DNA from 4 places in the Paenibacillus riograndensis SBR5 genome. Region 4 is predicted to be linked to each of the others. Evidence: riboswitches for the same ligand, from Rfam matches in the RefSeq annotation. Region 4 holds a riboswitch; each other region holds the start of a gene.

Evidence for each region. A riboswitch is a leader RNA that binds a small molecule or an ion and turns the genes downstream of it on or off. The one in region 4 is predicted to bind cyclic di-GMP.
Region 1: linked by a shared signal. The riboswitch ahead of PRIO_RS31850 (flagellar assembly protein A) and the one ahead of PRIO_RS03775 (transglutaminase-like domain-containing protein) in region 4 are both predicted to bind cyclic di-GMP.
Region 2: linked by a shared signal. The riboswitch ahead of PRIO_RS35340 (choice-of-anchor A family protein) and the one ahead of PRIO_RS03775 (transglutaminase-like domain-containing protein) in region 4 are both predicted to bind cyclic di-GMP.
Region 3: linked by a shared signal. The riboswitch ahead of PRIO_RS22245 (thiamine pyrophosphate-binding protein) and the one ahead of PRIO_RS03775 (transglutaminase-like domain-containing protein) in region 4 are both predicted to bind cyclic di-GMP.

Annotation. Positions count from the first base shown of each region.
Region 1 is NZ_LN831776.1:7,545,221-7,548,214, reverse strand. It holds gene PRIO_RS31850 (flagellar assembly protein A) at 1-1,522, opposite strand, end outside; cyclic di-GMP riboswitch class I at 1,627-1,718, opposite strand; gene PRIO_RS34275 (FUSC family protein) at 2,093-2,994, opposite strand, start outside.
Region 2 is NZ_LN831776.1:682,707-685,700, forward strand. It holds cyclic di-GMP riboswitch class I at 1,155-1,242, shown strand; gene PRIO_RS35340 (choice-of-anchor A family protein) at 1,326-2,994, shown strand, end outside.
Region 3 is NZ_LN831776.1:5,231,278-5,234,271, reverse strand. It holds gene PRIO_RS22250 (carboxymuconolactone decarboxylase family protein) at 1-339, opposite strand, end outside; gene PRIO_RS22245 (thiamine pyrophosphate-binding protein) at 412-2,046, opposite strand; cyclic di-GMP riboswitch class I at 2,173-2,266, opposite strand; gene PRIO_RS22240 (methyl-accepting chemotaxis protein) at 2,766-2,994, opposite strand, start outside.
Region 4 is NZ_LN831776.1:861,491-864,484, reverse strand. It holds rRNA gene PRIO_RS03780 (16S ribosomal RNA) at 1-537, opposite strand, end outside; gene PRIO_RS03775 (transglutaminase-like domain-containing protein) at 905-1,714, opposite strand; cyclic di-GMP riboswitch class I at 1,728-1,809, opposite strand; cyclic di-GMP riboswitch class I at 1,884-1,965, opposite strand; gene PRIO_RS03770 (class D sortase) at 2,088-2,744, opposite strand; gene PRIO_RS03765 (GtrA family protein) at 2,802-2,994, opposite strand, start outside.

The DNA.
Region 1 (2,994 bases), 1.2 Mb from region 4:
CGATCCGGACCCGTTCCTCCTGCATCTGGCAGATGCTCTGGGCCAGGTTCTTCAACAGGCTCAGAAAAGAGCCTATACCCGCATCGGTAATCTGGTCGGTAAACCGCCCGGGATTCAAAAAAAACTCCATCAGATGCTTCAGGATTTTGGTATCCTGAGGATAATCAGTACTCATGCCTGATAACAGTTCCTGCATATCACGGATCATACGGGGAAGATGAGCATATTTACTCTCCAGCAGCAGCATGATGACCAGCCCGTATTTCACTGTCTGCACCGTTGACTCGACCGTCTCGGCCAGGTGTCTGGCGGCTTCCCTCAGTCCCGCTACTTCCTTCGCCACCAGTTCGGTGAAGCTGCACAGGCGGTTATGTGCGGCCCCATATCCCCCGGCGTACAGCTCACTGTCTGCAACCTTGCCGCTGATAAATATGCTGCCTGTAGCAGCGATCCGGGAATTGCGCACATCACCAAAAATATAAACATTGCCTAAAGCCTCAATAACCGTGTTCCTGCTTAAATCATGAGCAGCGATAACATCCCCGGGGAACATCAGGGTACCTCCGGCTTCACTGTCACTAGGCGGAACGAGGAACGTTTGGGGGAAATCAATTGTTTTTACAAAGGTTCCGCTTCCGGTTATGCGTGGTCTGCCTTTGCGGCAGGCCTTGATCTCCCCGCCCGGAAGCAGCGCTGCGCAGGGGGAGGAGAACAGGGTGAGGTCCTGCGGCGGCGGCGGCGGAAGTACACCGCCATATACATCAAAGCCGGGAAGGCCTTCTGCCGGGGGCAGCTTCTTCGCAAACACTTCGCCTTCCTGCACCATGAAGAATTCCGGGCAGCCTGTTTCCTGGGCGGAATCGTCCAGCGACTTGAATTGATTCTCTATTTTCTGCTGAAGCAGCAGTTCCAGACTCGCATTTGTCCCTGGCACAGGAGCCTTGCCTTCAGCAATACACACGGGAAGGTAGGTAGGATTATTCAGCTCCTCGTAAAGCGCAGGGATATTGAGACTGCTGACTATAGGGCTCTTATCAAATCCGGCCATAATCTGTTCGATGGAGAGGGTGGATAACAGCATTTCCCGGTTCATCTCCGCGCGGACAGTAACAAAGGCTGAAGCCGGATTGTTGACGAGATTCCAGGCATACCTTTCAGCGCGGTAAAGGGTAAAGTATACTTTGAGCTTATCATCGGATACTGTAATCTGGTATTGCGGTTTCTCGCAAATCTCCCAGGTAAGGTCATCTGCAGAGGTAATTGGAGTCGGACCCGTGATGACTTGACCGTTAATCTTCAACACCACAGGATGGATCGCGGAGATTACAGCCGGTTTGCCGCCGGACAGAGGCGGTGTGATGAAGATTTCGTTATTCTGGATAATGATGACACCATTCTTAGCTTCGTCTGTTCCGCCAAACGTCTGAGGATCCACAGAGTAAAGATTCAAGAGATCGGTCTTCCCAAGAAGCATGGAAGCAATGAACTCGTACCGTGAACGTTCGATGGTATGCTGCGGCATTCTCGTAACCTCACTTTTTCGTATAATCAATGGTATCTGTACAGAAAAGAACATCATGGAGCCGTGATGCGATATCCCGGGATATCCGACCAAATGGCGTCTCTATTGGCAGCCTGGCGGCCATAAATGCAGCAATTGCGCTCTTAGGCCCATGGCTTTGCGTCCTGCCCTTTCGGACAGTTTGCCTTTAGGAATAGATCAATGATATATACTCAGTACGGGACAAATTAAATCGACTGTAATCGACAAAAAGTGGTCAATACTGGTACGATGTCCAAAAATAACTTCTACAAACAACCTTAATTCTAGTACTTAAGTAGCGAATTTTCAACTGGAATAATTGATTTTGACTATAAATATTGAATAATGTAGGTAATTGTTGATTTTTTGTAAATAAAATGAATTTATAATTAAATTACGCTTATTGAATTTCAGATTTACAGGAGAATATGGAAGGTTGGACAGGCAGTATGTAGGGCTTGAAGCAGGGTAAAGGGGCATGAAACAGAGGGCTAACTGATAGTGTGAGAGATGAGAGCGATAAATTAAAAAAAAAGGACGCTCCCAAGCTTAAAGCTTGTGGGAGAGTCCCTTTTGTATGAAGCGTACAGCGTGTGCGGCTCCGGCTTTAGCCTTTTGCGGTGCGGCTGACATCACTACATAGTCGGCCTGCTCGATTTCTTCCAGCACCCGGTTCAGGTGGGAGAACACCGCGCCGAGATCGCGGATGGAGGTGAGGGAGCATTGCCCCTGCAGCTCGGAGAACCAGGCCAGTTGAAGATCGCGCGCCCGGCGCAGCGATTCGGGAAGCGAACGCTGGCATTCGGCATCCGACAATGTCTTCGTCCCGTAAAGGGCGATACAGTCTGCGGTGGCTGTGACCACCTCCGCCATCCAGTCGGCTGCGGCATAATGTGCGGGCAGCAGTGCGATTTCCGCACGGATCTCTTTTACATACGAGTGGATTTTTTTGAGATGGGCCGTTGTCTGTGTCAGTCCGCGCAGCTCATTGCGGCAATGGTAATGGGTTAAGGTATAATGCAGCTCCTTCTGCTGCAGCTCGCTCTTCGCCAGCAGTGAAGCGGAGCGTGTCAGGGCGTCTCCCGCCTGGATGGCTTCCCGTCCGCCGCCGGTCTGACCGCTTAGGGCATCCGCCAGCAGCAGTCCGCCTTCCAGAGCCAAGCCTTTAACCTTGACGAACCCCTTGGGCGGAACGATAATCATATTGATGATTAGAGCAATGACTACACCGATAAGCGTTTCAGCGACCCGCCACTCAATATAATGATCATTATAGAAGGTGAGTGCCAGAACAGAGGTTACACCGACCTGGGAGATGGCCTGGATATTGATCCGGCAGGCTGTGGCGACTCCGATGCCGATCAGAAGCATCAGCAGAATGGAAAAGGCTCCTACATCGAAGAACCGCCCCACAACCAGGCTGACAATGCCGCCGAGCACAATGCCGGTCA
Region 2 (2,994 bases), 180 kb from region 4:
CGGAACAAAAAAATATTTAGCGGCCCAAGCCATGATTGGGTATGAACCGGCTGACTCGCGGGTAATCTTCTTATAGGATGTTTGGTGCTGCCACTGTCCCGCGCGATCATCAGGATGTATAAGAAAGGGCGTATGCATAGGAAATGGGAAGTCTCCTTATTGCGTGGCTTTGTATGCTGTGTTTGTATTTTTCGTTTGAGGATAAGGTAAGCCGGAAAATTATACTTCCCGTGGCCCTGGTCGTTTTTTTCGGCACACTGGGTTATTGGAAGCTTTTAATGTAATTTTTATGCAGCTATCAGCTTGTTTTCAGGTTAAGGATATATATTGAATGTACCAAACACTCCCCGGTGTTTATAAATAGCTTGCAGGGTCTTGCCAGCTCCCATGGTGAGGCCCGTTTTATTTTGTCTGGCTGATCCTTGCGCTGCATGGGGTGGATAAAATAACCACTGGTATTTATAAAAAAGGGTGATTTTATGTGATATTTTTCACAATAAAATAATAAAAATTGTTTTATATTAAAATTGAAATATAAAAGATTGAAACGTAACAAAATAAAGCACCTCAAAAGGAGAATTATGATGAGTCATGAAGGAAGTCTCCGCCGTGGGCTGGTATTCGGGTTGTTTTTGAGTATTCCGTTGTGGGTGTCCATGATTGGCTGGGTTCAGCTGCTGTAAATCCCAATTCGCTATATCCGCAATGTCTGGTTACGGGAGCGTATATAGCATTACATAGAGAAGGATGAAGAACTGCTGCCGGTTGATTCCGGGGCGGTTTTTTGTTGTGCAGTCCTAATTTGCAGGGAAGTTCTTGCTCCTTAAGGAGTACATATAGCTAGGAATAAAGGTTCTGGATAAGATTTGAAATTATAGTTCGAATATACTAAATTTTAATATTAAAAATTGCAATTAAATACAAGATCTGATACTTTGAAAAAGGCAAAAACCATTCTGTTGAGAGATTTCCTTCTGGACAGGAAGGCTGGAAATCCTTATAGATAGCGGGTTTGTCCATGTTTCAGGCAACCGCGACTTGAAAAAATAGTTAAGGAATAGATTGACAATCGGGCAGGGAAGAGGCTAAACTGAAATTAGTTCAAAAGTAACAAATGTCATAGACTACATAAGTTTTATTTAATCTATATTTCTCATGTATAAACGCAAACCGTCTGAAAGGACGGGACGCAAAGTCAGGAATCTAATGCCCGACCAGGGCTATGATCGTCCGGCCGCCGTGAAGCTGACCCTTCGTGGCGGTCTTTTTGTTGTTATAGTTTTTCCGCAAAATCATAGAATAAGTTACTAGGAGGTGCAAGGCGATTGAAAAAAAGATCACTGAAAGCAGCAGCTCTGATTCTGACAGGAGTATTAGCATTGAGCAGCACGGTTACCTGGGGATGGAATGTTAAAGCTGCGGGAAATATGCCGTATATCCCTACCCCTGTCCTGGGTGTTGCCGGCAATTTTAATGCATTTATCTTTGGAGATTTCACGCAATCTTACGATCAGATTCATGGAAGGCTCGCGGCTGAAGGAAATATTACGTTGCAGGGGTACGGTGTTTCCAAGGATGCGCCCGGCGGGGATGTGCTGGTTGCCGGCAAAAATCTCACTCTAACAGACGGAACTATATATGGGGCAGCTGTATACGGAGGCACTATAAGCACCACACGGGCGGATCTCAAGGAGACCCCCCGCCAAGGGACGCCGATTGATTTTGCGGCCGAGGAACAGTTTTTGGTCCGGCGTTCGGATGAATTGGCCGCATTGACGCAGACACAGCCTTTTGTAAAAGAATATGGAAAAATGACGATTAACGCTCCGGATGCCTATAATGTCATTCATCTGGCCGCTGCTGATTTGGCTGACGCCAACGGGCTGCAGTTCAACATAGCAGGTGATGCCACCGTCATTATTAATGTGGGCGGAAGCGCTGTGAAAATTCCCAATTTTCAATTCTGGGGAGGCAAACCCCGCAAAGTCCTGTTCAATTTCTATGAAGCTGCTTCTGTGAATATCGGGAACACGACAATCGAGGGCACGATATTGGCTCCTCATGCCAGTGTCTTTTATGATCATGCAGAGCTTCATGGCACACTGATTGCAAAAGCGTTCAGCGGTTATGTACAGATGCACCACTATCCGTATGAAGGCTCCGAACCGCCTGCAACGCCGACGCCGACGCCGAGTGCGACGGCGACACCGACGCCGAGCGCAACGGCGACACCAGCGCCGAGTGCAACGGCGACACCAGCGCCGAGCGCAACGGCGACACCGACGCCGAGCGCAACGGCGACGCCAACGCCCAGTGCGACGGTGACGCCAACGCCGAGCGCAACGGCGACACCAACGCCGACGCCGAGTGCGACGCCGACGCCGAGTGGAACGGCGACACCAGCGCCGAGTGCAACGGCGACACCGATGCCGAGTGCAACGGCGACACCGACGCCGAGTGCGACGGTGACGCCAACGCCGAGCGCAACGGCGACACCAACGCCGACGCCGAGTGCGACGCCGACGCCGAGTGCGACGGCGACACCGACGCCGAGTGCGACGGCGACACCAGCGCCGAGCGCAACGGCGACACCAACGCCGAGTGCAACGGCGACGCCGATGCCGAGTGCAACGGCGACACCGACGCCGAGCGCAACGGCGACACCAACGCCGAGCGCAACGGCGACACCGACGCCGAGCGCAACGCCGACGCCGAGTGCGACGGTGACGCCAACGCCGAGCGCAACGGCGACACCAACGCCGACGCCGAGTGCGACGCCGACGCCGAGTGCAACGGCGACACCGATGCCGAGTGCGACGCCGACGCCGAGTGCAACGGCGACACCGACGCCGAGCGCAACGGCGACACCGATGCCGAGTGCAACGGCGACGCCAACGCCGAGTGCAACGGCGACACCAACGCCGACGCCAACGTCAAGTACGACGCCGGTACCGACATCAAGTGTAACGCCGACACCAACGTCTAGCGCGTTAC
Region 3 (2,994 bases), 3.5 Mb from region 4:
CACATTAAAAGCTGAAATGACTCTGGGCGCACCGACAACGGGCACCAGATGCAGCAAAATACCTTTGATCTGATCCACAGTCATTCCGACGCTGAGCGCCATCACATAATGGACTCCGAGCTGCTCGAACTGTCCCATGGTAATCAGGGATGAAATAACGGCAATTTCCTTCCAATCCGAACCAATCGTTGTGCGCTGAAAAATGTCACCATAGGCGTTGCCCATGATATACTCGGCCAGCTCCGGAAAATGCTCCTTGATTGGAGCCAGAGCTTTGGCACCGTAATTGCCAGACAGGTTGGAAAAGTGCCTGAGACCGCTGTTAATCGTATTTTCCACAGAGATGCCTCCTGAATAGTAATGAGCGGCAAGGAGCAATCATGAGTGGAGAGTCCTTGCCGCTGTTGATTCTTAGTTGAGATTCAAGGTGCGATGGGCCGTCGGAGGCACTTCAGTACGGTCAGTCAGCAATTCAATTACAGCCACGCGGTTAGAGGCTACTGCAGCATGGATAGCAGATGTGAATTGTTCCAGAGTCTCGCATCTGTAGCCTGTGGCCCCCAAGGATTCAGCAAACTTCACGGCATCCATTGGAACTTCGAAGATCGTGCCGTCGATTCTGCCTGTTGTTTTTTCCATGCCTTTTAACGCCATGTCGAGCTGCATATTGTTCACGACGATAAAAATCACCGGGATGTCCTTGCACACGGCCGTATTTATTTCTGTGCCAAGCATCATGAAGCAGCCGTCACCGGTAATGCATAAAATTGTTTCTTCCGGTGAAGCCACTTTAGCGCCGATAGCCATCCCGATGGAATTGCCCATGCAGGCAAAATAGGCATCAAAAACAACGCTGCCGGGCTTTTTGACCTTGTACCATTTCGCGGCATTGAAGCCATGGCTGCCATCATCAACAAAAATGGTGTTGTTGTACGGGATCAGGTCGCTTAATGCGTCCATGACCGAAGCAAGCGAAAGCTTGGGCAGAACCGGCAACTCTTCCGCATAATGAACATCGGTTTCTGTTTCGTGCTTTTTAATAGCAGCCGAATCAAAATTCTGAAGATAGAACGCAAGATTGTCGCGTAAGTCCCCGCTTACAGCGATTGTCTCTGAGGTTAATATTTTTCCGACAAAGGTAGGGTCGACGTCAAATTGGATCAATGTCTTCGGATGATTCTCTGCCTTAAGATTGCAGATGGTCATATCGCTGAGACGAGAGCCAAGCACGATGAACACATCACTGCGGTTTAACAAATCCTCGCCATGCTTGCAGCCGCCGACACCAATGGGGCCGTGATACAGCGGGTGATCCCAGGCGATGGCACCCTTGCCGCCGGGAGAGGTGACCACCGGAATATTGAAGGTTTCAGCCAGTTGAAGAAGCTCCTCGTGCGCGCCGGAACGATTGACCCCTTTGCCCGCAATGATCAGAGGATGGCTTGATTCATTAATGGCAGAAAGTACGCGTTCCAAATTACCGGCACTGACCAGATGTTCGCGCTCAGGGATAACAATCCGGCATTCTTCCAGCACTTCGGTCTGCACATCAAACGGGATACAGAGATGAACCGGTCCCCGTTGTCCGCTCAAGGCAATGGAGATAGCATGATTGAAAATCGTGCCGAAATGATCGCCGCGTTCCACCAGCTTGCTGTAAAGGGTCGCGGGTCTGAACATGTCCGCCAGATCGGCCAGATAAGCCGAAGAATCCTGGCACTGGGGAATTCCCAGTTCCTTGATGGATTGATGGCCTGTTATAAAAAGTACGGGAAGATTGTTCGCCTTCGCATGTGCTGCGGCGGTGAGAAGATTGGTACCCCCCGGTCCGGAGGTCCCAAAAGCCACTCCGAGTTTACCTGTTTTGAGAGCATAGCCGGCGGCTTCGAACCCGGAACTGGATTCGTGTCTCCCCGGAATAAATTCAATGCCGTAATCCACCATTTTCAGGACTACGGGACAAATAGACTTGCCGATTATGCCAAAGGAATGTGTTACACCGAGGTTTCGTAGTGCCTCAGCCATATAATCTGAAACTGTTTTCAAAGGAAATCCACCCCACCCAATGTTTTTTTTATTTATTCAGCAAAATAGAAAACCTGTACTCATGAGAGCACAGGTTGGCTGCGTAAATAACCATAGAGAACGCAGGAAAACCCGGACGTTCGGCTGTTCAGCAACCTGGCTGTCATGGTCCCATAGAAATGAGACTGTAGATCCATGGCTTTGCGTCATTCCCTTTCGGTGAATTTTGCCAATATGTGTTAAAGAAAATAATACCTTTTTTTATTTTACAATATATTTCTAACTCAGCTTTTGTCAATATATTTGTGCTGATAACCTCGTATTTTGGCGAATCCTGCCTGATCGTATCCATGTGAAAAACAGTATAATTTTGTATATATATAAGAATGAATGAGAAAAAAGAGCTAATGAAAAAAAGTCCAAAAATGCAAACTGTGAAGAAATATTGAAATAATCTAAAAATGAGGATTTTGAACTATAAATTCACTTGCAGAAGGGTTGGTCAGCCATAATAATGGAACGCATTGTAAAATTCACTATGTAAAAAGGACCACTGAATAAAGAGCGGTTCATCTGCAAATATTTGCATTCCAAAAAAGGAAGCAGGCAAAAGGAGAGAAGTGCAAAAGAATGGAGGGGCTCTTCTAATGCAAAAAAACTGTAACTGATGAATATAACAGCGAAAATTTTGTGAATAAAAAAACTGCCGCAGGAAGGATACGGCAGTCTCCACGTAACAGTTAAAATTTGAAAATATGAATCGTTTTTTGCAGTTGGAACACCGCTTGGGTCATTTTTTCAGTCTCCTCGGCAACGGATTGCAAGGCATGGATTTGCTCGTTCATCGCTGCGGAGACCTCTTCCGTTCCCGCCGCCGTTTCTTCGGTAATTGCGGAAATATTTTCGATGGCGCCGGAGATTTTGAGTGCGCTCTCCAGCATGAGGTCGCTTTCGGCAGAGAAAGAAGCA
Region 4 (2,994 bases):
TATTACCGCGGCTGCTGGCACGTAGTTAGCCGGGGCTTTCTTCTCAGGTACCGTCACTCCGGTAGCAGTTACTCTACCGGACGTTCTTCCCTGGCAACAGAGCTTTACGATCCGAAAACCTTCATCACTCACGCGGCGTTGCTCCGTCAGGCTTTCGCCCATTGCGGAAGATTCCCTACTGCTGCCTCCCGTAGGAGTCTGGGCCGTGTCTCAGTCCCAGTGTGGCCGTTCACCCTCTCAGGTCGGCTACGCATCGTCGCCTTGGTAGGCCGTTACCCCACCAACTAGCTAATGCGCCGCAGGCCCATCCTCTAGCAGCAGATTGCTCCGCCTTTCATCCTTATCCCAGGTGGGTCAAGGAATTATCCGGTATTAGCTACCGTTTCCGGTAGTTATCCCAGTCTAGAGGGTAGGTTGCCTACGTGTTACTCACCCGTCCGCCGCTAAGCTTATCCCGAAGGATAAACTCCGCTCGACTTGCATGTATTAGGCACGCCGCCAGCGTTCGTCCTGAGCCAGGATCAAACTCTCCAATTGGTATTGAAAAGAGCGATAGCTCATTTTGAAACATCTGACGAGAATTTGCATTCTCATTTTGGATCTCACTTACGTGAAATCCCACTCACTCGTTGTTCAGTTTTCAAAGATCAAACTCGTTGTCGGCGATGATTTTCTCGTCACCAGCAACTCTTATAATATACCACGTTTGTTTGAGCAATGCAAGCTTTTTTTGAACAATTTATTCAATCATTCTTCATTTACTTAGCAGCGCTCCAACAACGCTTACTTATAATACCCCATAGTCATATAAAAAAGCAACCCTTTAGAAAAAGAAAAATAACCCACTTAATATTTAAGCGGGTTATCTCCAAAGATCCTATTGTTGATTGTATATTCACTTCTCTTAGTAGAATTTCGCTGCAGAGTATTTGCTTGCTACTTTAATTAATCCCGTTTCTTTGTTGTTCTTGCCTAAACCGGCATCAACTGTAGTGTCGATAGTCACCCATTTGCCGTCAAGCAAGACTTCGTTCCAGGCATGGTATGAAGTCACATAGCTGGTATTCCCCATCACCAATTTGGTAGGTATGCCTTGACTGCGGAGCATGGTTGCAAACAATGAAGCATAATCGTAGCAAATCCCCTTCTTGGTGGCCAGTGTATTATCATTGTTGGGGATGTAGTCAGTCGTAACACTGGAAGCTAGGCTATAGTCATATTTCACATTAGAAACGATGTAGTTGTATATTGCTTTTACCTTTTGTTCATCAGTGGTCAGCCCCTGTGTGAGCTGAGCAGCTTTCAGAACTGATTTATCGGAAGAACTCCATTTCACATTCTGTACGGAGCTCAAGTATACGTCGTTCGCATCGCTCATGCTGAGGTCTACGGTTTCGGAGGACATCACTTTGTATTTATTGCCGGTAGTGTTCTCCAGAACAGATATTTTATACGAACCGTTACCTTGCTGCAGCGGGAAGGTTTCATTGGGCTTAGAAGCATATAGGTTATATGTGTAGCTATTGTTGTCCTTAGTAATCATGAGCTTAATACGCTTGTCCTTAGGAACTTCATAGGAAACAGCGATAACCCCTTGATTCAATTGCGATGTATTCAACCAGCCTGTGTCCGTGCTGGCAGCTTCAGCTGATCCTGTCTGGACGGAAGTGGCAACTACAAACAATGTTAACAACGTAAAAAAGAACTTTTTCATGGATAAAACCCCTTTCGGTAGCTGGCTGCCATTCGTATTGGGAAGGCCCTTTAGCTTTGCGTCCCTACCTTTCGATAGGTTTGCCGTTATCGTATAAGCTTTATCTGTTCCTACTTCTAATGTAGATTGATAGATTCATATTTAAGAACAAACAAAAAAAGCCTCTTCATTCGGTAGCTGGCTGCCATCCATAGCGGGAAGGCCCTTTAGCTTTGCGTCCCTACCTTTCGATAGGTTTGCCGTTGTCGTGCTTAGCTTTTATAGTTATATAGTATCATATTTATATCTATATTCAAGACCCAAATCACTAGACTTCTACTATTTTTTAATTAAATTTTAATATACTGCTTTTAGGACGCAGCTATTTTGGGATTTAAGACAATCTGGCATGAATAATCAGGCGATGAGTGGGATTGACCAATGGATCACAGGTAATCAGAGTGAGTATTTTATCATCGTTATGTCCATTTAATACGGAAACATCCGTAGGCTCTACAATTGAAATATCATACACTACGTACTGGTAATCCTGTTCCTTTGTTTGCACGGATATGGTATCACCGACCTCAACTTCGTTGAGCCTGTTAAAAAGCCTGCCTGCTGTTCTCGATCTATGAGCTGCAATCGCAGCATTGCCAACCTGCCCGATAGCCGCGGTCTCCTTCATGTGGGCGGCAGCATGCTTCATGTTGGCTTTAGTCGCCCCTTCCAGTACGGGCAGCTTCAAATTGATTTTGTCGATCTGGATAATGCCTGTGATCTTGCCTCCCAGCTTGATTTCGGGAGCCGGCGCTTCTGTCGCTTTCGCCAGGTCACCCTCAGAAGATTCCTCGGCGAGAAGCTGGGTGACTTCAGCATATTGTTTGTGCAGATCTGACTGCGGAGACGGTGAAGGCGAAATCTCACTGTACGCCTGTTCGGCTTCCTCCAGCAGCTTCTGCTGCTGCCAGTCGTTGTACCATTCATTTGCTTTGGGATACAGCATCAGCAGAATCCCGGCAAGAATAATTAAGTAAGAGAACTTGCGCATGAAAATCACCTCCGAAAGTTAGTTTTTCAGGTTCACTTTATCTAGTGCTTATTTTTTTCAAAATACCCACTTCCGGCTTCCGAAAAAATTGATCACTACGGTTACGACGGTAACCAGCACTTTTGCAACCAGCACCTGAATGCCGAAGCGGCCGGTCAGCAAATGCATAAGCAGCACTGATATGCCCAGCACAACCAGGTTCAGCACAATGAACCTTACCAGCTGCATCCGGTCAAAGCTATCCTTGCTC